One region of the Ureibacillus chungkukjangi genome, then DNA from elsewhere that is predicted to be linked to it. Evidence: predicted binding sites of a transcription regulator. Region 1 holds the regulator's gene; each other region holds the start of a gene.
The links. Region 1 encodes LexA, which represses DNA repair genes until DNA is damaged. Its sites were predicted from a motif close to CGAACATATGTTCG; they were not measured.
Positions count from the first base shown of each region.

Region 2: a site for LexA is predicted at 2,933-2,946, ahead of LG296_RS16905 (malate synthase). Genes of this name have one in related genera too.
Region 3: a site for LexA is predicted at 2,974-2,987, ahead of LG296_RS01810 (YolD-like family protein). Genes of this name have one in related genera too.
Region 4: a site for LexA is predicted at 4,273-4,286, ahead of parE (DNA topoisomerase IV subunit B). Genes of this name have one in related genera too.

Region 1 is NZ_CP085009.1:1,498,223-1,503,908, forward strand. It holds gene LG296_RS07330 (polysaccharide deacetylase family protein) at 2-1,363, opposite strand; gene LG296_RS07335 (hypothetical protein) at 1,425-2,168, opposite strand; gene LG296_RS07340 (hypothetical protein) at 2,474-2,917, shown strand; gene LG296_RS07345 (gamma-glutamyl-gamma-aminobutyrate hydrolase family protein) at 3,006-3,740, shown strand; gene lexA (transcriptional repressor LexA) at 3,974-4,594, opposite strand; gene LG296_RS07355 (LysM peptidoglycan-binding domain-containing protein) at 4,766-5,104, shown strand; gene LG296_RS07360 (recombinase family protein) at 5,101-5,686, shown strand, end outside.
Region 2 is NZ_CP085009.1:3,404,792-3,410,477, reverse strand. It holds gene rlmD (23S rRNA (uracil(1939)-C(5))-methyltransferase RlmD) at 536-1,903, shown strand; gene LG296_RS16905 (malate synthase) at 2,965-3,819, shown strand; gene LG296_RS16900 (tRNA-dihydrouridine synthase) at 4,190-5,173, shown strand; gene LG296_RS16895 (hypothetical protein) at 5,294-5,638, shown strand.
Region 3 is NZ_CP085009.1:344,486-350,171, forward strand. It holds gene LG296_RS01790 (FtsK/SpoIIIE domain-containing protein) at 1-1,289, shown strand, start outside; gene LG296_RS01795 (replication-relaxation family protein) at 1,234-1,821, shown strand; gene LG296_RS01800 (hypothetical protein) at 1,834-2,316, shown strand; gene LG296_RS01805 (hypothetical protein) at 2,339-2,626, opposite strand; gene LG296_RS01810 (YolD-like family protein) at 2,637-2,921, opposite strand; gene LG296_RS01815 (DUF4352 domain-containing protein) at 3,041-3,667, opposite strand; gene LG296_RS01820 (response regulator transcription factor) at 4,015-4,722, shown strand; gene LG296_RS01825 (hypothetical protein) at 4,706-4,849, shown strand; gene LG296_RS01830 (HAMP domain-containing sensor histidine kinase) at 4,867-5,686, shown strand, end outside.
Region 4 is NZ_CP085009.1:1,926,163-1,931,848, reverse strand. It holds gene LG296_RS09560 (oxidoreductase) at 1-320, opposite strand, end outside; gene LG296_RS09555 (3-hydroxyacyl-CoA dehydrogenase) at 539-1,435, opposite strand; gene LG296_RS09550 (flavodoxin family protein) at 1,605-2,162, shown strand; gene LG296_RS09545 (NUDIX hydrolase) at 2,215-2,664, opposite strand; gene LG296_RS09540 (HesB/YadR/YfhF family protein) at 2,786-3,076, opposite strand; gene plsY (glycerol-3-phosphate 1-O-acyltransferase PlsY) at 3,103-3,708, opposite strand; gene parE (DNA topoisomerase IV subunit B) at 4,309-5,686, shown strand, end outside.

The sequences.
Region 1 (5,686 bases):
TTTAGTTGATACTGACAATTTTAAGGTTTTGCTTTTGTGCCATCTCAATCATAGCTGCTAATGAATCGACAACCTCCTGAGATTCTTGTAAATAAACAATAGAGCCTGATAATTCGCTCTCCTTAATTGTTTCGAGAAGCTGAGCAGAATCTCCAGTTTGCTTTTCCTGAGGATTATTATTCCAAAGAGTTAATTTTACAGCAGTATTTGCCAAGATATCTTGAGTGTCTTGGTTAAAAAGGGCGGCAGGTGGCCTGAATAAATGGACTTTTTCTTTTGTTACTCTTTGAAGTGACTCCATGGATGCCAGTAGTTCCTTTTCTTGTTCTTCGTAGGGAAGAGTGGCGATTGGCGCGTTGTTCATCGTCATACTGCCAATTGTATATCCATTAGAATAGACGGACTGAACAGAATTAGGATATTTTTCAACTTCTTTGCCAATAAAGAAGAAGGTAGCTCCAATATCAAATTGATTTAAAACGTCGACAATTTGTTCTGTATATGCAGAAGGTCCTTCATTGAATGTAAATGCAATATAGCCTTCTGGTAAGTTAAAGGTAATTGGTTCATCGATAGTTAGTGAATTTGGCTTGTCAGAACTTGGTGCGTCAAGCTTTGTATCTTGTAAAACGGGTTTTACTTCCTCATTCTCTTGGTGTTGAGTAACTTTTTGGTCTGGTTTGAAAATAACTAAGCTAACGAGAATAACTATAGCTAATAAGCTAAGAGAGGCAATGTATACCCATTTGTTTGATTTTAACTTCACCTTATGAGGAGCCGTTTTAAGCAGTGACTCAATGGCTTTAACGTCTTGAACTACTTCTTTTTCAATAATAGCTTCTTGGGATTTTAAAGGTACAATCTCACTGCTAAACTCGTTGATATTCGCCATTTGTTTATTATTTATAGTAACAACTGAATTTGCTTCAACTTGTTCCTCAATAGGTGATTGAATAGTATCTTCAATTTCCTTATCTTCTATATCATCTTCAGGCAAACTCTTATCGAAAAATGGTAATTCAAGTAAGTCTTTATTACTAGTACACTGTTTAAGGAGCTCGACTTGATGTACAAATTCTTCTGAACAAGAAAAAGTAAGTCGATTGCTATTACTTAAGTATGTCTTCGTTACATAGCTAATATAGTTACCTGGATCTGAGTATGTTTTTGTCCTCAAAGATAAACGGTATTTATGGGTTTCATCAAATTCACAAATACTTCTTAAGCTATTTGCGGTTGAAGCATCAATCTCCCAAAATAACTCCAGCTCCTGATCCAAATAAATCTTGATATGTAAATAACTCGCATCATTTTTAGATTCTATCGATAGTACTTCAACGATTTTTACAAAATTAACAGACATAGTTACCTCCCTTCTCAAAAAAGGCATCACTTGTGATTTATACTAATAATAACTATGATTTTTAATCGTTATTTTTCGGTGTAAAAGAGAAAGACATTCTTTCTGTAAAGTCATTAATGCTCTTCATTAAATCAGCTTTTTCATTAGAAATTTTGTGATATTGCTCTTCAAATTTCTGATTTTCGATTTCGAGATTTCTAATTTTCTCTTCAAGCTCGTTAATCTTCGTTACTTGAACTGAGTGAGTTTTAGTCGACTCTTCATATAGCTTGTTATATTTTGCTTTTTCAGTATCAAGTTGATTTGAAATCTTATCAAATTCCAAATTGGATGAAAGCTGATACTCTTTGTAATCCTCAAGAAGCTGGTCGTAGCTCATTTGCTTGTTCGTTAGCGTATTTTCTAACTCGCGAATTTCTTTATTTTTATCTTGTAGAAGCTGATCCTTTTTTAACATTTCACGCTTAAATCGATAGATTGTTTCGTTTGCAGCATTAATTTGGTCCATCATAGCATCGTTTTTGTAGGCAAGTAGCTGACGTTCCTTTAATATATTTTCAATAGAAACAATTACATCTAATGCAATTTTGTCTTGATTTTCTTTTGAGAATAATGATGGTGTATTATCCGTCACCAATGGAGCAGATTCTTCTACCGTATTTGTGATAGTATCCACTTGTTCTTGTGGCTCTTGTTCCAATTCTATTTCAGTCTCGATTGATTCTTTTACTGTATCTTCTAATTGGTTTTGATTACTTAGTGCATTTTTAAACCAATTGCCTTTCTTTTTCTCAGTTATTTCCATCCTCTATGTCCACTCCTATGTAAATCCTATTTTATGGTCTTATTATATATCGAATTAACTAATTTAATTTTAAATGTATATGGTAGAAAGTCAACTACTGGTTAGATTGTTTTATTTGATAGATTAAGAATATATAAGGATTTTCGTAAATATTAAGCTGATAAAATAGGAGATTAGTTTCGGGATAAATTTTCAGCTAAATTTTTAAGTAGTTTTACAATATTTTGTAATTCCGATATTTTAAATAGTAGGAATTATTTAATGTTAATAGATTAGATGCTTCGTTATAGAAAGGGGATGACAATTTGCTTAGAATAATTTTAGTTAATTATCTGATTGACGATAAGTTGTCAACGCTTCCTACAAAAGCATTGACTGAGCGAACAATAGACGGCGAATTGGAAATTATTCAATATGAAGTCTTTTTAGAAAATCAACATGTCATTTCTAAAATATCGAATGTTACGGAGCTTGGCGTAAAAAATTTTCAAAAAGCACTACCAAAGAATATAAGAATCGCAGCCTGTCAAACTTGTCGATACGGAAATTTTTCCCCCTATGGTGATAATGATAATGAAATATTCTGTTTGATAGATTTTGATTTTAAAAATAAAAGTGAAGTATGTGAAATTTTTTCTGACGCAAGTAATCTGGAGAAAAGAAGGCAACATCTCCTGGATTTTTGCTCAAATTACAAGCCTATCTCTTTAGCGGATTACTACACATATAATGATTGGCACTGGGATTGAAACTTCATGCAAGTTATAAGAGGAAATACCATTTTAATCTAGAATATTCTAAAGCAAGTAACTATTTAAAGATTTTGGAGGTGTTTGGATGAAACCGATTATTGGTGTAACAATGACAACGAACAATGGGCAATACTGTATTAATGAAGCATATGTAAAATCTATTATTCAAGCAGGTGGGATTCCGGTTAATATTCCTTTTGGCGTTGAAAGTGATGTAGATCAGCTGCTTGATGGAATTGATGGCTTACTGTTAACGGGTGGGGTAGACGTGCACCCTCACTTTTTCGATGAAGAGCCCCATATTAAAATCGGCCATATTATGCTAGAGCGTGATGAAGTTGAGCTAATGCTAACAGAAGCTGCTCTAAAGAAAACGTTACCGATTTTCGGGATTTGCCGTGGAATTCAGCTTTTGAATGTCGCTTTAGGTGGGACACTCTATCAAGATATCAATTCTCAATATGAGCAAACGCCAATTCTCCATCAACAAAATGCGCGCAGGAGAGAGGCATCGCATTTTATCGAGATTACAAAGGGCAGTCAGTTGCATGAAATAGTAGGCAAAGAAAAGATTGCAGTCAACTCATTCCATCACCAAGCCCTTAAAAAGGTGCCCGAAATATTCGAAATCACAGCCAAATCAAGTGACGGCATCATTGAAGCTATCGAAATGAAGGATTATCCATATTGCGTAGCCGTCCAATGGCATCCAGAGGAAATGGCAATAGCAGAGGATGAGCATGCGAAAAATCTGTTCAAGTCATTCATCGATGCTTGTAAGAGTAAGGTTGAAAATGGGGTTGGAGTTATTCAGTCATAGGGTAGGGTATACGCGATGACATAGCCAGCGTTGGTGTATGTATGACCCATGCAGTTAACCGCGAGAAAGCTAGGTTATTCATACTAGAAAATTTGCCAAGTGATCATAAATCAAATTATATGAACACAACGCACCCTTAAACGCTCACAAGCAACTTTATGTGATCAATCACTAACTCAAAACCACATTAAAAAGGTTGTCTCACAGTCTAATGACCAACGAGACAACCTTTTTTAATGAATATTACGATATAATCCTACAACTTTACCTAAAATCGATACTTGATTTACTAGGATTGGGTCCATACTTGAGTTTTCAGGTTGAAGACGGAAATGAGTTTTCTCTTTAAAAAAGCGTTTTACCGTTGCTTCATCGTCCTCAGTCATAGCTACAACAATTTCTCCGTTGTTCGCTGTGTTTGTTTGCTTAACTACTACATAATCTCCATCTAAAATACCAGCTTCAATCATTGATTCTCCCATTACTTCTAGCATGAAAAGATTCTCTTCGCTAGTGCCATAAGCATCTGGTAGAGGGAAGTATTCTTCAATATTTTCTATCGCTGTAATTGGTAGACCAGCTGTAACTTTACCTACAAGAGGAACATGGACTACAGATTGCTTTTGAACTGCCGCTTCTTCTTGATCTAAAATCTCGATTGCGCGCGGTTTTGTTGGGTCACGTCGGATTAAGCCTTTGCTTTCTAAGCGAGCTAAATGTCCATGTACTGTTGAGCTTGAGGCAAGTCCTACTGCTTCTCCAATTTCACGAACAGAAGGTGGATAACCTTTAGTGCGAACCTCTTCTTTTATGAATGTTAAAATATCTTCCTGCCTTTTTGATATTTTTTTCAACTCTATCACCTCTTTTTGTGAATATGTATCTCTATTAGTTACATATAGTATATCAGTGGAAGAACAGAAATGCAAACATAGGTTCGAAAATGCTGTTGACAAAAACAAGTGTTCGTATTAAAGTAAGAACATACATTCGTGAGAACAAATATTCGAAAAGAGGTTTTAATTATGAAATATTTACAAAAAAATTCTTATATCGTTGTGTTATTCGTTGCTTTCTTTGTGATGGGTGCATTTCTATTAATAACTGATAATGGCAGTACAACATACGAACAAGTCGAAGTTCAACATGGTGATACATTATGGACTTTAGCAGAACAATACCGTGGTAAAATGACAAAGCAAGAGTGGATTAAACAAGTGAAAGCTGAAAATGCACTTAATGGAGAGCATATTGTTGCAGGACATCCTTTAACTATTCCTGTAAATGAAAAAAGTATCTATATTGCAAATTTAAAGAGTGAAGAAGAGCTTCATTCAGTAGAGGTAGCGATTAAAAACCCATGAGTAAACAAAACAAAGCCGTCATTTATACACGGGTAAGTACAGAGAAAAATACGCAAGAGACGTCACTTGTTCGACAAGAAGAGGAGCTGCGATCGTTTGCAAAGGACATGGACTTTCAAGTTCTAGAGGTATTTCAAGATCAGCATAGCGGTTACGAGGTTGAAAGAGAAGGCCTTTTAGAAATGCTAGATTATATAAAAGAAAAGAATGTCCAAGTATTATTTGTGCAAGACGAAACACGTTTAGGACGTGGTAATGCACGAATGGCGGTACTGCATTTACTACACAAGAATGAGACAACAGTTTATTCGTTAAATAACGCCGGTCCAATGAGCTTAAATGAGATGGATACGATGCTACTTGAAATTTTAGCAATTGTGGAAGAATATCAACGCAAAATTCACAATGCAAAAATTAAAAGAGGAATGAGACGTGCCGTTGATAATGGCTATCGTCCTGAGTTGAATATTAAAAATCGACATAATCATGAAGGTCGCGAGCGGATAGAGGTCCCAATCGAAGAGATTGTTAATCTTAGAGAAAAAGGACTAACATTCCTAGAAATTGCGTCCACTTTAAAAG
Region 2 (5,686 bases), 1.9 Mb from region 1:
GAAAAAGAATTCAACTGAATTTACTTTTGAGTGTTATTGAATCAATGAATTCTTTAGGAAAGAGTTCACTTTTCATTTGTTGATTTTTTGCGCCTGCCGCAAGCTTTCGGCGCAGAAAGAGAATTCAACTCAATTACTGTTGAGTGTTATTAAGTTAATAAATTTTTTATAATAGAATTCAACTTTTCATTAAAAGTTATTTTGCGCCTGCCGCAAGCTTTCGCCGCAGAAAAAGAATTCAACTGAATTTACTTTTAAGTGTTATTAAATCAATGAATTTTTTAGGAAAGAGTTCACTTTTCATTTGTTGATTTTTTGCGCCTGCCGCAAGCTTTCAGCGCAGAAAAAGAATTCAACTCAATTACTGCTGAGTGTTATTAAGTTAATAAATTTTTTATAATAGAATTCAACTTTTCATTAAAAGTTATTTTGCGCCTGCCGCAAGCTTTCGGCGCAGAAAATAAATCCAACTCAACTTACTGTTGAGTTGGATTTATTTTTGCTACAATAGAGTAACTGAAATGGAGGACGGAAGATGGTAGCACCAGTTAAGAAGAATGATCGTATGACGGTATATATAGAAGATTTGACGCATGATGGGAATGGCGTGGCGAAGGTTGATGGGTATCCTTTGTTTATTCAAGGGGCATTACCTGAGGAAACGGTTGAAGTTCATGTGCTAAAAACGTTAAAGAACTACGGTTTTGCGAAAATCGTAGATATTATAAAAGAATCACCTGACAGAGTGAAGGCGCCTTGTATTTATTTTGGTCAATGTGGAGGTTGCCAGGTTCAGCATTTGTCGTATGAAGGGCAATTGAAGTGGAAGGAAAGTATGGTTCGCAATGTGATGCAACGAATTGGCAAGATAGATGCGCCTGTACTGCCTGTAAAAGGGATGCAGGATCCTTGGAATTACCGAAACAAGTCTCAAATTCCATTTTCAATGACCGAAACCGGTCCTATTGCAGGCTTTTACAAATCTAAGTCACATGAAATTGTGGATATGGAACGTTGTTTAATTCAGGTGAGTGAAGCAGATACCATGATGGCTACCTTGAAAAAAGAGCTTATGGAAATCGGATTGCAGCCTTATAACGAAGCTTCTCATCAGGGAATGCTGCGCCATGTGGTTGTTCGTAAAGGTCGTGCAACTGAGGAAGTAATGGTAGTTCTCGTTACAAATAAACATAAATTCTCTCAAAAAGATGAGGCAATTGCATTAATTCAAAAGCTTATTCCGAATGTAACTTCGATTGTTCAAAACATTAACATCGAAAAAACAAATGTCATTCTTGGAAATGAAACAGTGACACTTTGGGGGAAAGATTTCATCGAGGATACGATTGGCGACGTTCGCTTTGAAATTTCAGCTCGATCGTTCTATCAAGTGAACCCAGTTCAAACAGAAGTTCTATACAAGCAGGCATTAGATTATGCGCAGTTGACGGGAAATGAAAGAGTAATTGATGCTTACTGTGGCATCGGAACAATTTCTTTATTCCTAGCACAAAAAGCAAAATCTGTTATGGGTGTTGAAATCGTTGAGCAAGCTATTGAAGATGCAAAACGCAATGCGGAAATCAACGGATTCACTAACACTTACTTTGAAGCTGGACCAGCAGAAGAAGTAATCCCACGCTGGTACGCAGATGGGAAAGAAGCAGACGTTCTAGTAGTCGATCCACCTCGCAAAGGATGCGACGAAGCATTGTTATCAACAATCATCGAGCAAAAGCCAAAACGTGTAGTGTATGTATCGTGTAACCCAGGAACATTAGCCCGTGATCTTCGCTTCCTAGAAGACGGCGGCTATAAAACAATGGAAATCCAACCGGTGGACATGTTCCCTCAAACAACGCATGTCGAGTGTGTTGCGAAGTTGATTTTAGAAGAAAACTGAAGCTTAATAAAATATATTGAAATTTGAGACTCGAATACGATTATTGTATTCGAGTTTTTTTAGTGGTAAAAATGCTTTTGTACGTTGAATTGTGAGTTTAATGGGATTAAAAGGTTTCGCTCTCATAGATTGGGAGGGAAGATTGAGAGCCAGGTTTGTAAAATAGAAGGGAAAATTTCGCTTATTTAAAAAATATAGTGAAAAATAGTCTAAATAGCCGAAGAAAATTCCCTTAACGTCTTGAAAAATGAGGAAATGAGTGATTTTTCTTATGATAAGCGGAAAATATTCCCTTATTTACCTTCAAAACGAGTTTTATTCTGCAAATAACCGGAAAAATTACGCTTATTTACTTTCGCTAGTTACATTGTTACATATTTAAAATTCATTAAGCTTATTGAAAAAGAAATGAGATGGAAGGGTATCATTCAATCTGTTTGTTATCTTCATAGAAAACCTTATTAAATGCTCGCATCCAACTTTGCTGCTGAAATTTTAGGAACGATAGAAGATAAACTCTGTCATTGTATCAGATTGGAACGGTTTGTTTGAGTTTTTCAAGATGAATGTTCGGTCTGAAATTCTTGTTATTCACTCTCAAGATCTTTCTGAATATTGTTTCGGTAGTTTATCTACCGTCAGGAAGTAAACTTACTCAGTAGTGAGTATGTTCATCTCTTATTAGCTTGGTTTCTTAAATATCGTTGGGATAGATTTTTAAAGAGCATTCCAGAAATTTTGAGGCTTTTAGGAGGCATTTATTTCGTAGCTATTTTAATGATTAAAGAGAATAAATTTCCATTTTACCTCACAATGAATTTTGCTGTCAACAAGAAATTTGTAAAATCTTCAGAAAAATGTTATAATAGTCTTACAATTGTTTTATTCAATCGTATTCGTAATTCCGGTGTATTGAATTATGGATACGTTTTTTTATATCCATTTTAATATCAAAGAATAATTTAAACAGTTGTGTGCACTTGAAACGAAGTTAGTGGAATGAAATTATCAATTTACTATCAAAGTAACCGAATTTCTATTCTACAAGGAGGATTTTAATAATGAATCTAATTAATAAGAAAGTAACACACAAGCGTTTTGGCATGGGGAGTATAGTTAAACAAAATGAGTCTAGTATTGAAATAAATTTCGCAACGGAAAATAAAAAGTTTATTTTTCCAGATGTATTTGGAAAGCACCTACAATTACATGACAAAAATGTTGCGGACTCACTTGAAAAAATTATACAAAAAAAGGAAGTTGAACTAAGGGAGGAAGAATGGAGGAAGAGAGAGGAAAAAAAGCTATATCAAAAAAATAGGGAACTTCGCTTGGAGCATGAAAAACTTATGAAAAATCATAAACTCCATCCAGAATCACAAATGGTTTTTTGGTGTGACACAGAAGAACAGATTAGTTCTTTTTCTGAGTGGAAAGTTTTTTCAGGTGTAATAAAGAGCGGTAATAATAAGGGGAATACAGTCAAACCCATCCGCTTGTACCAAAATAGCGCCGTCCTGTTAACCGAAATTGATTCAAGCGGGACTGAAAAAAACAGACGTATTTTAGGTGTCTATATGGTAAAAGAAGATTTTATTGGTAAGCTTTGTAAAGATGGAAATATTCCTGCCCATTCAAAATACAGACTCAAGCTTTCAGAACAGGAATCGGATCAGATGCTTTTTTGGAATTATTACGTAAATGAAAAATCCCCCCACAAAATGACATGGAATACAGGTAAACACCGTTATTTTGATAATTTAAGGATGGCTCAAATTTTAATCGATATAGTTGAGTTGAAAAGTGACCCAAAGGAACGAGAACTTGCACAACAATTTTTAAAACATTTTTGTAAAATGAATCAGATATCAGTCCAAGACATACCGAAGCCGGATGGAGCATTGATGCATATTTAGCTATTAACATAAAAATTAATATGAAACATTCGAATCCAACCTATTGCATATTTTGCTATTTAAAAATAAAGACCATAAAATTTAGAACTTAACTCCGCCCCATATTGTTCTACCAAATGCAGGCTAGATACTGTGGAAGAGTTATAATTTGAATAGAAAAGCAGTTGTTATAGGCAAAAATCTATATCATCTGCTTTTTTGTTTAAAAAAATACCATTCAGAGCAGATTTTCGTTAAAATAAAGATTGCCGAATTTCGCAGCTTAGTTTTTTCGTAAATGATTTAAGTTTAAATAGAGTAAAACAATTGGTTTGGTATTTTTGGCAGATGGTTTAAAGTTTTCACCATAGTGAGAGGATTTGAGTTAGAAATGATAGATAATTTTTGGCGTGACTTGCCACGACCGTTTTTTGTACTTGCACCAATGGAGGATGTGACGGATGTTGTTTTTCGTCATGTAGTTAGTGCGGCCGGTCGACCAGATGTATTTTTTACAGAGTTTACAAACTCGGATAGTTATTGTCATCCAGAAGGCATGAAAAGTGTTCGTGGCCGGTTGACTTTTACAGAAGATGAGCAGCCAATGGTGGCGCATATTTGGGGAGATAATCCTGAATATTTTCGTCAAATGAGTATTGGTATGGCAGAGCTTGGCTTTAAGGGTGTTGATATCAATATGGGATGTCCTGTGCCGAATGTTGCCTCTAGAGGGAAGGGCAGTGGTCTTATTCTACATCCAGAGACTGCAGCAGAACTTATTCAAGCGGCAAAAGCGGGTGGACTTCCTGTCAGCGTGAAAACAAGACTGGGCTTTTATGAAGTTAGTGAGTGGGAAGAGTGGCTAACACATATCTTAAAGCAGGATATTGCAAACCTTTCTATTCATTTACGTACAAGAAAAGAAATGAGCCAAGTCGATGCCCATTGGGAGCTGATTCCTGAGATTAAAAAGCTTCGTGATCGTATTGCGCCCGATACGCTTCTAACAATCAATGGGGATATACCTGACCGTAAAACTGGGCTTGAGCTTGTTGAAAAGTATGGTGTTGATGGCGTTATGATTGGACGAGGTATTTTTAAAAATCCTTTTGCCTTTGAAAAGGAACCAAGAGAGCATAGCCCTGAAGAATACCTTGATCTTTTGAGATTGCAGCTTGATCTTCAAGATCAATATGCAGAAGAAGTGCCTCGTTCAATCTCTGGCCTTCATCGCTTTTTCAAAATTTATGTCAAAGGATTCCGTGGAGCTGGTGAATTAAGAAACCAATTGATGAACACGAAATCTACAGATGAAGTGCGAGCATTGCTCGATAATTTTAGAAAAGATGTAGATGAGACAGGAACAGTAGAATAACTTTTTTGCAAAATAGAATGGCTAGTATGGCAGTGGTTTCGAACTGACTCCTACTAGTCATTTTTTTTTGTAAATATAGTAAGAATATTCGAAACTTATACCGAAATATTCCGTCAATTAATGGGGAAACAATATGTTCAAGGGGGAATGGAATTGGTCGGTTTATTTAATCTCGGAAGTCTTATCTTAGGCTTGGTTGCTTGGATACTTCCGATTATAAATTTATTGAGGTACCAAAAGCATGAGAATAAAAATTGGTTTATTTTATCTATTGTGAGTGTTACTGCCTGTGCTTTTTCACTGAGTCTTCAAATTTTTTATAACTATCATTTAGTGAAAATTGAAGATTGGGCGGCGTTAATGGACACTACAGGTGGTGTAGTAATGGCAACCATAGTACTTCTTTTTTCTACAGTTATTTTAAACGCAGTAACCTTAATGGTATATCGTAATCGAATGGTTTAGTATACGGATATTAACTGGGAGGATAAAAAATACGTAAGCTATAATGCA
Region 3 (5,686 bases), 1.2 Mb from region 1:
TTTTAACAACCTCATTTTTTGGTGGTATTGCTGCTACTGCTTTTATCAAAAAACAAGGATTATCGACTAACGAAAGTGGTAAGATTCAACGAATAATGTCTTTGAGTGGTTTGAATGTAAAAGATGGCAATGACACTTTAACTACTCAACTGATTAAGAAAAAGCAATATGACTGGGGATGGGAATATAAGTATCGAATACCATTAGGTCGTAGTTTCAATGATTACATGAGCAAATTAGACGTATTACAAGATGGCATTAATAATCGTAGGAAACGAATTAGGTTTGCTGATTTAAAGGCATTGAAATTTGATTCTACTATCATTCAACAACTTCAAGAATTATGGAAGAACAGACTAACGGAACGGAAAGAAATCGAACTTGATTTTGATGGATTATTAATCATTCGAGTTTATGACAAACCTTTACCAATACAAGTACCTTTTCAAAGTGGTTTTAAATGGTCTGTGCCAGTTGGGTTAACAAGGGATAGAAATTCATTCAGATATCATGATTTTGAAAAGATACCTCATTTAGTTTTAGGAGGGGCTACTCGCTATGGCAAAAGTAATTTCATTAATTCCATGATTAATAGTTTGCTACAAAGCGAACCTGAGCACGTCCGTTTTTTCTTGATTGATTTAAAAGGCGGAGTCGAGCTTTGCGACTATGAAAATATTAAACAATGTGTATCGATTGCTTACGAACCAGAGGAAGCCTTAGAAACGCTCAAATTGGCTTATGAACAAATGAGAAGGTTGCAGGTTAAAGTGCGTAATATAGGCAAGAAAAACGCACAAGATGCGAATATAAAAGAGCGTTATTTCGTCATTGTGGATGAAGTAGGGGAATTAAATCCACAAGAGGTAGTTACACCAGAAGAAAGGAAATTAAAACAAGAGTGCCAAACAATTATGTCACAGATTGCAAGATTAGGAGCTGGGCTTGGATTCCGTCTAATCCTAGCTACCCAATATCCGACTGGTGATGTAATCCCTAGACAATGCAAACAAAATTCAGATGCAAAACTATCTTTCCGAGTGCAATCCGCAATAGCAAGCCGTGTCGTATTAGACGAAACAGGCGCCGAACTCCTTCCACAGATTAAAGGTAGAGCTATCTATCAAACTGCTGAAAAACGCGAAATCCTTCAAACACCACTAATCACTTCTAATATAATTAGCGAAACAATCCTTCCACACATCTCCGAGAAGGAGGTAAATAATGGCCACAATGAAAAAACTAACATCGAGGGACGAACAGCTGCTGTTACTTTTGAAGAAATTTGACTTCCTTACGCGTGATCAATTAAGAACTTATTTTAAGTTAGGAAAAGTAGGTAACGCTAACAGAATTTTTAGGCGGTTGTCTGATTATCTTATGACTATCCGTGAAGGATACCAGACAATTTATTATCTCTCAAAAGAGGGACGTGAATACGTGGATTGTGAAAAAGTTAGAAAAAAAGGTGGGCATGTGCAGCACGTAATTATGCGCAATCAATTTTGGTTATTTTATGTATGCCCGAGAGACTGGAAAAATGAAGTTAAAATATCGAATGGCAAAATATTTATTGTTGCGGATGCAATGTTTTCAAGAAATGGATTCCAATGTTTTTTAGAGGTGGATAATCTACAAAGCATGAAAGAAAATCGTGAAAAGATTAAAAGATACAAAGAATTAATGCAAAGCATTGTCATGAAATTGGGCTATTACCCAACCCTTATTTGGGTAACAACTACAGAACACCGTAGAAAGCAATTAGAGAAGGCTTGTGAGGGTTTGAAGGTAAAGGTTTACACGATTAACGACATCAATTAGGAGGGAACTTAAATGTTTAAAAGAAACAAAATTGAGGTTGTTGCTGCAAGGGATTATTCAAATGCAGAGGTAATGGAATATTACGGCAGTAGGTCTGTGAAAGAACTAAAATCACCTAGTAACATTGCTCCATTGATGATAGGTACGAGTGTAATTACGTTAAATACCCTATTTAACAGCTTGAAGAGTGCGAGTGCTACTACTGGGGAATGGGCAATTCAAGCTCAACCTCCACAACTAGTGCCTACGGGTTACATTGCTGATAAAACTTTAGAAACCTTAGCTACAATATTTGACCCGTTTATTCAAATAATCGTAGGTATAAGCTTTCCAGTAGCTTCATTAGTAATGGCAATCGGATTTTTCATTATGATGTTCGGAATGAAAGAAAAAGCGTTAACCATGATAATGAATGCAGGCATTGGATATGTACTGGTGCAGATGTTACCTCTATTCAATGATATTTTAAGAACGATTGGTACAGCAGTACAATAAAACGAAAGTAACCGGGTAGCAATTAAGCTCCCGGTTTTAAAATATCTGCAATCGCTATAAAATTTTCTTTAAATCCATTTAATAAAGGGATAATTGTTTTCCAACGAATAACAGAATCTTTAACTAGTAACTGCAAATCCTCATCCGTGATGGTGGATAATAATTTTATATTATCCATACCTGGTTCAATTCTTTCTTTTAATAGCAATGTTCTTTGGGGATGAGTAATGAAATAGGGTTTAGCTGCCATAGTAAAGTCTTCATTAATTAAATAGATACCATCTTTATGCCCCCATAGATAGACTTTCATAATCATCTACCTATTCAACTTCTGAAATTGATAGTATATCTAAAATGTGTATTTTATGAATATCATGCTTTTGATCCTTAATATGAATCAATTTTGTATTACCATCCATTTTAGTAATAGTACCTTTTAAAGGGGTCTCTTGTTTATAAATAGTGAACAATTTCATTTGATTGTATTCTTGAGCCTCTTTTAATGCATATGCAAGTTCTTCTATTTCAAATTCATCACGTGGAAGATGTTTTGGTTCTTTAGTTTTTTTAAATGCTTTTGGTTTAGGAACGGCATTAATAGTCATTATAGGATCTCCTTTCAATTTATAAATACGAATATACGTTCTTATTAAATATAGAATATATGTTCGCTTTTGTAAAGGGAGTAAATAAAAAGCCACTCTAATGAGTGACTTTTTTAAAATTATTTTAAATTAATCGTTCCAGTTTCAGTTCCCCAGAAACCTGTTTGTACTTGTAATTGTAAGTCTGTAGCTTCAGCTACATCTGGTGCAACATCAAATACAACTTTACCTGTTATTTCCATATCAGGATTTACTTCTTGTAGGAAGAAACTATTTTGAATTGTTCCATCTTCACCTTGGTTAGCAGACATACTTGCGGCAGAATCCGATTCATAAGTCTTCTCACCTCTTGTTAATTTAAAGAAACTTGAATCAACAGTAATTGCTTCATTTCCGTTATTTTTAAGAGTTACGTCTAACACTAAGTATTTTCCGCTTGCAGTTGTTGGTAAAACAGACGGGCCTACTTGATCTGCTAATTGTGCGTCATTTAAAGTAAATGTAACATCTCCAACCTCTAAAGGTGTACCTTTTCCAACTGTTTCTTCATTAACTTCTTCTTTAGCTTCTTGAGCAGTCTCTTCTTTCGGCTTTTCAGTCTCTTTTTCTGTAGCTTGTTCGTTAGTAGGTGTCGTAGTATCGGTATCTACTTGTTCTGTATCATCACTCATTGAGCCGATAGCTCCTAAAATTACGATGATAGCAAGTACAATGAACCACCAACGTTTATAAAATGGTTTTTTCATAAGTAAATCGTCTCCCTTCAATCTTACTATAATGGAAATCGATTGGAAATGCATTATATTTTATTAAAATAGTTAGTGATGAAGGGACCAAATAACCGTACCCCACAGAACCCCAACTAAAAAATTCACGAACCCCAGCTCACCCACCTTGAATAAATACTAGTATCGTATTGAAAATAATGTAAAATTAAATGTATAGTTAAAAAACCTAATGTTTATAAGGGTTTGTTAATTAGAAATACACATAAATATAACATAATCTTAAGAATTTCTTCAGAATTATAGCGACTATAAATTAAGATTCAAACTTTATGATAGAAACATAAGAAAAAGATGAGGTGAGGGCAGTGGAGAAGTTAACAGTGCTCGTCACAGATGATGACAAAGACATTCGTGATGGGATCGAAATTTATTTAAAAAATGAAGGCTATAACGTATTAAAAGCTGCAGATGGAGCTGAAGCCTTAAAGCTACTAGAAGATAATGAAGTCCATTTAATCATCCTGGATATTATGATGCCAAATATGGATGGAATTACAGCTACATTTAAAATTCGCACAGATCGCAATATTCCCATCATCATGTTAAGTGCGAAGGCCGAAGAGACAGACAAAATCCATGGGCTTTCTGTAGGAGCAGACGATTACATTACGAAGCCATTTCACCCTTTAGAGTTACTTGCTCGTGTTAAGTCGCAACTTAGACGTTACGTTCAATTGGGAACGTTTAACGGTAACACAAAGCAAAGCTCTAAAATTGAGGTAAATGGATTAGCAATTGATATGGATGCGAAAGAGGTACGCTTAGATGGTGAATTGGTGAAGCTAACACCGATTGAGTACAAGATTACCGAGCTGTTATTAAGAAATGCAGGGCGTGTTTTTTCGATTAACGAAATTTATGAGCTTGTGTGGAAGGAAGAGGCTTATAATGCGGAAAACGTCGTGGCCGTACACATCAGGAAAATCCGTGAAAAAATCGAGACAGACCCAAAAAATCCAAGATACTTAAAGGTTGTGTGGGGCATTGGATACAAAATTGAAAAGCAAAATTGAGACAAGCCTAACGGTGCTAAGTCTTATCGCAAGTGTCGTCGGTATGTTCTTTATCATCACAAAGACGTGGCAGTTTATAGATGAACATATCGATGAAACGGTAAAAATGCTTGTGAAATTATTTTAGAGGAGGAACAAAAGGTTATGAAAGCAAAAAGCAAATTACTCCTCATACTTTTTCTTATAACGTGGTCAGCGTTAGCAGTCGTAACATTTATCAATCATTCGCATAATTATCTATTTAAATCGTATTTTGAAGCGGGTGAATTTCAGAGTACTAAAGATGCCTTTATCGAGAAATTAGAGGATTACGTGTTAGTTCCATTTGATGCCGACAAAGCTAAAGGGCAGCTAAATGTATCGGTAGAAGAAATTGAAAATTATCGTAATTATTACGGTTCATTAACGGAACAAATCGAGAATATTCGTTATCAATATATTGATCAAATAACTCAGGCAGAAGAGGCAAAGGACACTGAACTTAAAGAGGTACTTGTTGCTGAGCGGGATACTAAAATTGCAGATATAAAAAAGAATTTTGAAAGTAATGAATATGTTGAAGAAAAAATTAGAAAATTAAAAGAAGAAGCTGTGAATAAATATGCAGCTGAACAAAAAAGAGAGCGTCAAGATTTTATAAATGAATATAGTTATTTTGGTTATCGATTTGAAAATATAGACACAGGTGAAATTTTTGAATCTGGCTCACAACAAAGTTCAAATTTGTACCAAGAAGAATTTAATTCAATTTCAGCATTAAGCGTAAATAATACGTTCCATATTAATAATTTCGGTAATAACTATATGAATGATGAAATTCAAATAGATGTAGGAACTGGGAAGTTTATAGGAACAATCTATATTACAAAATCGATGTTGAAAAATACAAACTTTGCGAATGAATATGAGTCCTATAAAGTTGCACAAATTATTTTCTATATAGTGTGGATTACAGGGGTGTTAG
Region 4 (5,686 bases), 430 kb from region 1:
GGCATCAGTACACCTGCATTATTAATCAGTATTGATAAGGAACGAAATTTTTTACGAAAATCCTCGGCGAATTCTTTAATACTTTCTAAATCATTTAAATCGAGCTTTAGTACATGTACATTTGCGTTAGGAAATTCTCTTTTAATCTTATCTACAGCTTCATGTCCTTTGTTCAGATTACGAACTGCCAGTATGACTGTAGCGTAATTTTCAGCTAATGCCAAGCTTGTTTCATAGCCGATTCCACTATTTCCCCCAGTAACAATTGCTACTTTTCCTGTAAGATCTCGTATGTCTTTTTTTGTCCATCCTTTACTCATACTTACACACTCCTTAAATTACTTCAAATCAATTGATGGAGTTGAAATTTTCTGCTCAAGTCTAGTAAATTATGTTTTATTATATGTTCAAAACCGCGAAACAGAAGAAACCTTGTAATGTTATTTAAGAAATGTGTTTTGAGTTAGGAGTTTATATATTTAATAAGGGAATTTTATATTAAAAAGCGACACACATTTATTTTGTGTGCCGCTGTATTCTAACTGTCTAAAAACCCTGGTTCTAAATAACTTGGGTTAGGATAGGAATAGAAGCCTAGTTTAGTTTCTGTACCCAATTTTCCCTTCTCAATATACTCAGATTTTAGGACATTAGCTAATTTTTTAAATTCTTCATTACCAGCTTCGCCCTTAGCGTTCGCTATGTTATAGGCTGTATTGATTCCTACAATGTCTAATATTGCAAATGGACCCTTTGGAGAACCAGTTGCAATCATCCACGTTTTATCAATTGTTTCTACATCAGCAATCTTCTTGACTAATAGCATTTGAGCAGCTTCTAGGAAGGGAACGAGTAAAGAATTTAAAATGTAGCCAGGTTGTTCTCTTTGAATAGGTAATGCTACCATTCCAATCGATTTGGCAAATTCGATAACCTCATCAAATACTGTTTTTTCAGTATTAGGATGTTTCATAATTTCGGCAGTATTGTTTAACCAGATTTCATTAGCAAAATGTAACGCAAGAAATTTATGAGGTCTACCTGTTATTTCTGCAAATTGACTTGGCAGCATCGTAGAGGAGTTGGTTGCAAAAATCGCCTTTTCGGGTGCTACTTGACGTAGCTGTTGATAGAAAGTCTTCTTAATCTCAACTACTTCTGGGACAGCTTCAATAACTAAATCTGCGTCTAGAACTGCTTCTCCTAAATCTGTATAGAAGGAAATACGATTATAAGCTAAATTTACAGCTTCTTCTGTCGCTTCAAGGTCTTGAGTATAGCGTACCTTTAGATTCATCATTCGATTTTTCCCACGATCTATTGCTTCATCATTAATATCATATACTGCAACATCATATCCTTTAAATGCAGTTTGAAACGCAATCTGACTTCCTAAAACACCACTACCAGCTACTACAATCTTTTTATAGTCCATATGAAAACCCCTTACTTAGTTTTAAACAAGCTATATTGTTCACTTTTCATGATAGACATGCTACTGTTTTTTATACTGATTTTAAATGTTCTAATGGGCTGTTGTGAGAAATACAGTTCTTTCATTCGTTTTAAATGAATATAATGGTAGGAAAGGAGCGAATCATTGCATGTCTATTGCTGTTATTTACGGAAGTACTCGCGAAAATGGGAATACGGAATGGCTAACTGAGCTAGCGATAAATGATTTGCCTGTCGAAAAAATATATCTAAGAGAATATAACATACTGCCCATTAAGGATGAGCGGCACACAAAGGCAGGGTTTCAGGAGGTGACAGATCAATATAACATTATTATTGATAAAGTTTTGAAGCATGACATACTTATTTTTGCTACTCCTATCTATTGGTATAGCATGAGCGGAACAATGAAGCTGTTTATTGATCGGTGGTCTCAAACTTTACGTGATAAAGATCGACCTGCCTTTAGAGAAGAATTAGCGAAGAAAAGTGCCTATGTGATTGCGGTAGGAGGAGATAAGCCGACGATTAAAGCACTTCCGATGATACAACAGTTTCAATACATTTGCGATTTCTTTAATATGGCTTTTGAAAGCTATATTATTGGCAAAGCGAGTAAGCCAGGGGAGATACCCAATGATTCAAAGGCTATTGCAGCAGCTAGGGAAATGAATGCGTCCTTAAAGAATAAGTTGAAATTGAATTAGATGGCTAAAAACGAGTTGAAGACATTGAATCTCAACTCGTTTTTAGTTTAATTTAAGCGAGGATTTCATCTATATAGGGTGTTATAAACCCAATGTATTCTGACTTCATATTATCTGGTAGTTGAAGTGGGGAATAGTACGTCAGCGCTTGTGACTCATGATTTATCCTTAGCTTGCCACTAACGTTTTTTGATAGAAAAACAGCTGTAACAGAATAAAATTCATCACCATTTTCAATTTTACTGAAGTAATCTTTGCCAGAAAATACGCCTAATAATTTTAAATCACGTACAGTTAAGCCAGTTTCCTCAAAAACCTCTCGGTATGCGACTTCCTCATAGCTTTCTCCTAGATCCATCAAGCCACCTGGCAAGCCCCAGCTCCCATTAGGTCGCTGTTGCAGGAGAATATCCTTTTTGTCATTTACAATAATTACTACTGAACCAGGTAATAGTAATGGTTTATTACCTACATATTTACGAATTGCTTTATAATATTCCACTTATTTTACCTCTCTTAATGCGTATTCTTTCCTTACTAGTTCAATGCCTATATTTAAAAACCTCTATTTAAATACAAAAAAGCGAGAAGTCATCTTCTAGAATCACTTCTCGCTCTAATTATTACGCTAAATATTCATATTTAAGTTCGTCTGCTTCTATATTTACATCAATTAGTAGATCATGCTCATTAAAAAACCAAAGGTCGTCTTTTTCAATGTAGAAATGAACTCCATCAATCGTTTGCTTTATGCCAACATCATGCCACTCCTCACGATTCATGCCAAGGGAAAACCCTTCATGAAACGGGGAAGAACCACCATAACGTGCGTAAAAACGAATCATATCGCCAGGAGATACTTCCATCTCTTCTTTAAACCACTGTAATGCTTCTTTGGTAACTTTTATGTTCATACATAAACATCCCTTCAGACCGATCTTTAAATCCATTTTACTTTTGGTTCTGTTCCTTCTTTTATACGCTTAAGATTTGCACGGTGACGATAGAATATAAAGACAGTTAATATTAAGATTAAAATCAATAAAGCGATATCTCCAGTCACAATCATATAAATAATGCTATAAATAACTGCTATAACTGAAATAATCATCGAAGATAAGCTTACAATTTTGGTAACCTTTAATGCTAAAAAGAATGCTACAATTAATAAGAGGAATAATGGCCATGCATAGCCTAACAGTACTCCGCCAGAGGTTGCGACAGCCTTTCCACCACGGAATCCAGCAAAGATAGGAAACATATGTCCAACAACTGCTATTGCTCCTAATAATAGCGGATGTATTGTTGTATCTGCAAAAAACGGAACAAGTGGCAGTAATGTAGCAGCTGTCCCTTTTAAAATGTCCAGGATCGTTACGACAAGTCCCGCTTTTTTACCTAAAACACGAAATGAATTTGTCCCACCTAAATTTCCACTACCATGCTCTCTAATATCTTTTTTGTAAAAGATTTTACCAACCCAAAGGCCAGAAGGAATGGAGCCAATTAAATAGGCAGCCAATATAAGTATAATTACATTAACCATAGAATGTTCCTTTCAAAAAATTAATAGTTGGTACTAATACTTGTAATAACAATATACCACCTTTTTAACCATTTGAGGAAGATGTATTTGTATTTAGTTCTTTTATCGATCAAACTAAATAGACCCCCAACAAGTGTGACGGGACGAGTAGTTTTTTATACTATTGCGAGTCTGTAGCTCAATCATAACAAAGTTTTTTTAAAGAAAATGAATGAACTTGAAGGAAAAAGTAAAAATTATCGTGAATAAATGTACAATATGTTTTTAGATTTACAGTTATAATAAAAATATGTAAACACTTTTACCTTTTTAAGTAGGTTATCCATTACTAGAAGAGATACGAGTAGTTTGATAAATATTTCAAAGAGCACGGGTATATATACAAGCCGAAATTGATTTGCCTATAATATAGTTCAATAAAGTTTCAAATACGCCAAGCCACACTTGATTTTATAAAGTTCTATTTGTGCAGAGTGACTTGAGTTTGATACAATAAAAAAGCTTATTTCTGGTAAAAGGAATATTGACAGAAATTACTATACTCATTACGATGGATATAGAAACAGAACGGATGTTTGTATTTTTGGAGGGGGATTTGATTTGGCAATAAATCAGCCAGGGATCGCATATGATGACGATGCCATTCAAGTATTAGAAGGATTAGAAGCGGTTCGAAAACGACCAGGAATGTATATTGGCTCCACAGACAGTCGAGGTCTTCATCACTTAGTTTATGAAATAGTTGATAATGCAGTGGATGAAGCTCTTGGTGGATTTGGATCACATATCATTGTAAGGATTCATGAGGATGGATCTGTGAGTGTTCGTGACTATGGTCGAGGCATGCCAACCGGAATGCATAAAATGGGGAAGCCGACACCTGAAGTTATTTTTACAATCCTTCATGCTGGAGGTAAATTTGGTCAGGGTGGCTATAAAACAAGTGGTGGTCTACACGGAGTAGGTTCGTCTGTAGTTAATGCACTTTCTAAATTTTTAGAAGTAACTATTTATCGTGATGGTCAAATTTTCCGTCAGCGATTTGAGCAAGGCGGAAAGCCGGTTACAACACTTGAAGTAATTGGAACAACAAAAGAAACGGGAACGAATGTCAGCTTCTTGCCGGACAAAGAAATATTCTCTGTGACAAAATTCAATTACGATATATTAGCTGAACGACTACGTGAATCAGCCTTTTTACTTAAAGGGTTAAAAATCGAGCTTATTGATGAGCGCGGCGAGGGACAAGCTGATGTTTTCCATTATGAAAACGGAATTGAAGCGTTTGTTACATACTTGAATGAGGAAAAAGATGTTCTTCATCCTGTTAAATATGTCGAAGGCTCTCAAGAAGGTATTGAGGTAGAATTCGCATTTCAATTTAACGATGGTTATTCAGAAACAATCCTTTCATTTGTTAATAACGTTCGTACACGAGATGGCGGAACACATGAAACTGGTGCAAAATCAGCCATGACAAAGGTATTTAATGAGTACGCACGAAAAGTTGGGCTTTTAAAGGAAAAGGATAAAAACCTAGAAGGTACTGATATTCGAGAAGGACTTTCGGCTATTGTATCTGTTCGTATTCCAGAGCATCTTTTACAATTTGAAGGGCAAACGAAAAGTAAGCTTGGTACAACTGAAGCTCGTTCTGCAGTAGAGAGTGTTGTACTTGAGCAAATGCTTTATGTACTAGAAGAGAACGCTGAATTGTCTGCTTCGCTTGTTCGTAAGGCTATACGTGCACAGCAAGCTCGAGAAGCAGCCCGTAAAGCTCGAGAGGATGCACGTAGTGGCAAAAAGAAAAAGTCCAGTACACTTCTTTCTGGTAAGCTGACACCTGCACAATCGAAAAACGCTGCTCGTAATGAGTTATATCTAGTAGAGGGTGATTCTGCCGGTGGTTCGGCTAAGCAAGGCCGTGACCGTACATTCCAGGCAATCTTGCCTTTGCGCGGAAAAGTAATTAATACGG